Regions from separate parts of the Mycobacterium vicinigordonae genome, predicted to be linked through region 2. Evidence: riboswitches for the same ligand, from Rfam matches in the RefSeq annotation. Region 2 holds a riboswitch; the other holds the start of a gene.

Region 1 (2,450 bases), 1.8 Mb from region 2:
CTAGCCACGCCCATCCTGCTGTTTTTGGGCCGCGGATTGAACTACGGCCAGCAGCGCGCTAACGGGGTCAAGATGTCGCCCACGCAATTTCCCGAGGGCTACTGGCTGGTTGTCCAGGCGGCCCAGCGGTTCGGGCTGACCGAGGTTCCCGACGCCTACGTCGTGCTGGGGAACGGCCGGATCAATGCCTTCGCCAGTGGTCACGGGTTCCGCCGCTACGTCGTGGTTTACAGCGACCTTTTCGAGATCGGCGGCCAGGCCCGCGATCCCGAAGCACTGGCATTCGTCATCGGTCACGAGGTCGGGCACATCGCGGCCGGGCACGCCTCCTACTGGCGCCAGCTCAGTCAGCTGGCAATGAAGATCCCATTCCTGGGCCAGGCTCTGTCACGGTCGATGGAATACACCGCCGACAATTATGGGTTCGTATTCCATCCAGAAGGCGCCCGCCGTGCCATCGGCGTGCTCAGCGCTGGCAAATACCTGCTGCGCTGGGTGGACTTCGACGGCATGGCCGACCGGGCGGCCTCGGAGATCGGGTTTTTCGTCTGGCTGGCAAACATGTTGGCCTCGCATCCAGTGAACACATGGCGCGCGTCGGCACTGCGCAACCGTGCCGTGGCGGGCGCCCTGTTCTTCCGTCCCAAGCAGCCCGCCCTGGCCCCGCAGTGGCCGGCGCCGACCAACACCCCATGGGTCCGCTGAACGCGGATGGCACCTGCGGCGACCACTCCACATGCGACAATGGTCGCCGTAAGAGCGATAACGATGCAGGAAGCCGGTGCAAAGCCGGCGCGGTCCCGCCACTGTAATCGGGGAGCGACCCTCATCAGACACGGCCAACGGCTGGAAGTCGAGGATAGCGGCGATCCGAGAGCCAGGAGACTCACGTCATCGCGACCTGCCAACCCGGGGCGGTGCACCCCGAGAGAGCTGACACGCCATGACGTCGCGCCCGCCATACAGCAGCCCCATCCCCGACCAGCCTGAACAACGAGCCGCATCAATCCCGACGCGGCGCACCCGGTAGCGGGGCCGGCGATGACCGCCCCGATCTGGATGGCGTCACCTCCGGAGTTGCACTCGGCGTTGCTGAGCACCGGTCCAGGACCCGGCCCATTGCTGGCATCGGCAGAGGCCTGGCAGTCGGTGAGCGTGGCCTACGCCGAGACGGCCAGCGACCTGACCGCGCTGTTGGCGCAGGTAGAGACAGCGGCCTGGCACGGTCCGACCAGTCTGGCCTACGTCGCCGCGCACCTTCCCTACCTGGGCTGGCTAGTCCAGGCCGGTGCGGACAGCGCCGCGATGGCTACCCAACAGCAAACCGTGGCCGCTGCTTACACGACCGCACTGGCCGCGATGCCGACGCTGGCCGAATTGGCGGCCAACCACGCCACCCACGCGGTGCTGCTTGCCACCAACTTCTTCGGCATCAACACCATTGCCATCGCCCTCAACGAGGCCGATTACCTCCGCATGTGGATCCAGGCCGCCACCGTGATGGCCGTCTACCAAGTGATTTCTAACGCGGCCATGCTGGTCGCGCCGGGCACCACCCTTCCGCCGGAGATCACGAAGGCCAATGAGCAGGCAACTGCCATCGCGCAATCGCTGCCGCTGCCTGCCGACCAGCAGAACGATTTCCTGCAATGGCTGCAGAACATCGGGTATCTCGACTTCTACGACAAGTACATCCAGCCGCTCATCAACGCGCTGTCGAACTTGCCGTTCTTCCAGGCGATGTTCTCCGGATTCGACCCCTACCTGGTCATTCTCGGCAACCCGCTGACCTATTTCAGCCCGTTCAACATCGCATTCGCGCTCGGCTACCCGATGGACATCGGGACTTACGTTGCGTTGCTGTCCCAGATGATGTTCTACGTCGGTCTGGACCTGACAGCGGCCTTCGCGTCCGGAAATCCCGCGACGATCGGCTTCACCATCCTGTTCGTCACCGTGGAAATCATCGGGACGGTCGTCACCGACACCATCGCACTGCTCAAGACCCTGCTGGAGCAAACGCTGGTACTGATCACGGTTTTGGTACCGCTGCTGACCACTCCATTGATCCCGTTGGCCGCCGGCGTGGTGTTGGCACCGATCGGGCTCAAGGGACTGGCCGCGCTGGCGGCCCTGCCGCCACCCGCGCTGCCCGGCGCACCCCCACCTCCGCCACCAGTTCTCGCACTCGCCCCGACCGCTTCGACGTCGACGGCTCCCGCACCGGCCCCGGCGGAGGTAACCGCACCGGCCCCGGCGCCGAGTGCCCCTGTGCCGCCGTCCGCCGCGCCACCGACGCTAACCGGGACCGGTATCGGACTGGGCATGGACAACTACGGCTACCTGGTGGGCAACCTGAGTTCTTCCGCAAAGCGGCAAGCTGCTAACGCCGCCAGAAAGAAGGCGCCGGTGCCGGACGAGGCCGAAGCCGCGGCCGCCGCGGCAATACC
Region 2 (2,450 bases):
CTGGTCGTACACTACCCGATTGCGACAGATGAAATCGCTTCTCTCCGAAGGCATTCGATCCGAGGAGATACGGGCCGACACCGGCTCCATCACCATGCTGGCCCGGTGCATCATCGGCATGCAGTGGATACCGGAGAACATCCTGCGTGAAGTGGGCACCCGAACGTCGTTGTTGCTGGCGCGGGACACAGTCTTGCGCGGCGTGGCGGTACGCGGCAAATAGCCGTCACCGGGCCAAACAGATGGTCCGATGCCCGGCGCGTAACGTCGGAATTGTGAAGCGCATTATCGTCATCGGCGGCCACGGAAAGGTCGCGCTGCAGCTGGCCCGGATCCTAACCCAGCGCGGCGACCAAGTGACCTCGGTGTTCCGCAATCCCGAACACGCCGACGACGTCGCCGCCACCGGTGCCAAACCTGTCACCGCAGACATCGAGCAACTCGGCACCGATGCGCTGGCCAAGCTGCTGTCCGGTCACGACGCGGTCGTCTTCTCGGCCGGGGCGGGCGGCGGCGACCGGGCCCGGACTTACGCCGTCGACCGCGACGCGGCGATCCGGACGGTCGACGCGGCAACACAGGTAAACGTCAGGCGCTTCGTAATGGTGTCGTACTTCGGCGCGGGCCCGGACCACGGCGTGCCGCCGGAGGATTCGTTCTTCGCCTACGCAGAGGCGAAGGCCGCCGCCGATGCCCACCTGCGCGCGAGCGATCTCGATTGGACCGTACTCGGGCCGGGTCGGCTCACGCTGGACGCCGGCACCGGCCGCGTCGAAGTGGACCGAGCAAAGGGCGAGGTCGCCCGGGCCGACGTCGCGGCGGTCGTCGCCGCCACCCTGCAGGACGACTCGACGATCGCGCGGACCATCAACTTCAACAACGGCGACGTTCCCATCGCCGAGGCATTGGCAACCGGATAACAACTCACCCGCAGCGCAAGCGAGGTGGCGGCTCTGCTCGAGCAGTGGCGATGGTGCTGCGCGATTCCCGTCCGGACGGCGTCGCAGAGTAGCCTGATTCCCGCAGCTGGTCTGCCGTCGCCGTAGGCGCCGGCATCGAGTGAGGCAAACCCAGCCTCGCAAGAGGGAACCCGGTGAGAATCCGGGACTGTCCCGCAGCGGTATGCAGGAACGACCGCCGTCACACAGCACTGGTCCCCCGGGACCGGGAAGCGACGGCCATTAGAAACCGCCGTCAAGGCGCACGCCTGCGAGTCCGAAGACCTGCCAGTTGTGCCGGACGCGCCGCGTCCGGCGGCTCATCGCCTCGTGGAATGGGCGTTTGGCCGATGCTGTTGCGGTTAATGCACTGCGCTGTTGCCGCCGCGACGCGATCGGTTGCGCGTCCGCGGGTGGTGACCACACCGTCGATTGAAGGACCGCAAGTGACCGCACCCGCCAATTCTCCGAAGTTCACCGCAACCATTACCGGATCACCCCGTATCGGTCCGCGCCGCGAACTCAAACGCGCCACCGAGGGCTACTGGGCCGGCCGCACCAGCCGCTCCGACCTGGAGTCAGTCGCAGCCACGCTGCGCCGCGACACCTGGACGGAACTGGCCGCAGCCGGCCTGGACTCGGTGCCGGTGAACACCTTCTCCTACTACGACCAGATGCTCGACACCGCGGTGTTGTTGGGCGCGCTGCCCGCCCGGGTGCAGGGGATCTCCGACGACCTGGACCGCTATTTCGCGGCCGCGCGCGGCAACGACGAGGTCGCGCCGCTGGAGATGACCAAGTGGTTCGACACCAACTACCACTACCTGGTTCCCGAGATCGGGCCGTCGACCCGATTTGCGCTCAACCCCGACAAGGTGCTCTCCGAACTCAAGGAGGCCACCGAGCTGGGTGTGCCCGCTCGTCCCGTCATCATCGGGCCGGTCACGTTCCTGCTGCTCAGCAAGGCCGTCGACGGCGGCGGCGCACCAATCGAACGACTTAAGGAACTGGTGCCGATCTACACCGAACTGCTGTCACTGATCGCCGACAGCGGCGCGCAGTGGGTTCAGTTCGACGAGCCGGCGCTGGTCACCGACATTTCGCCCGATGCGCCCGCGCTGGCCGAGGCCGTGTACACCGCGCTGGGCGCGGCTGGGAACCGTCCCGCGATCCATGTCGCCACCTATTTCGGCAACCCGGGCGCTTCGCTGGCGGGCCTGGCCCGCACACCGGTCGAGGCGATCGGGGTCGACCTCGTCTATGGCGCCGACACCGCGCTCGCCGCCGTTCCCGAGCTGGCCGGCAAGACGCTGGTGGCCGGAATCGTCGACGGCCGCAACATCTGGCGCACCGACCTGCAGGCCGCGCTGGCCAAGCTGGCGACGCTGCTGGGGTTGGCCGGATCCGTGGCAGTGTCGACGTCCTGCTCCACCTTGCACGTCCCGTACTCGCTCGAGCCGGAGACCGACCTGGACGATGCATTGCGCAGCTGGCTGGCATTTGGCGCCGAAA

Evidence for each region. Region 2 has a riboswitch for cobalamin ahead of metE (5-methyltetrahydropteroyltriglutamate--homocysteine S-methyltransferase). Riboswitches for the same ligand answer to the same signal wherever they lie in the genome.
Region 1: linked by a shared signal. The riboswitch ahead of H0P51_RS14230 (PPE family protein) and the one ahead of metE (5-methyltetrahydropteroyltriglutamate--homocysteine S-methyltransferase) in region 2 are both predicted to bind cobalamin.

Annotation. Positions count from the first base shown of each region.
Region 1 is NZ_CP059165.1:3,156,039-3,158,488, reverse strand. Features, by position in the region: gene H0P51_RS14235 (M48 family metallopeptidase) at 1-705, shown strand, start outside; cobalamin riboswitch at 728-908, shown strand; gene H0P51_RS14230 (PPE family protein) at 1,042-2,450, shown strand, end outside.
Region 2 is NZ_CP059165.1:4,943,406-4,945,855, forward strand. Features, by position in the region: gene H0P51_RS22030 (TetR/AcrR family transcriptional regulator) at 1-223, shown strand, start outside; gene H0P51_RS22035 (NAD(P)H-binding protein) at 288-920, shown strand; cobalamin riboswitch at 1,011-1,245, shown strand; gene metE (5-methyltetrahydropteroyltriglutamate--homocysteine S-methyltransferase) at 1,355-2,450, shown strand, end outside.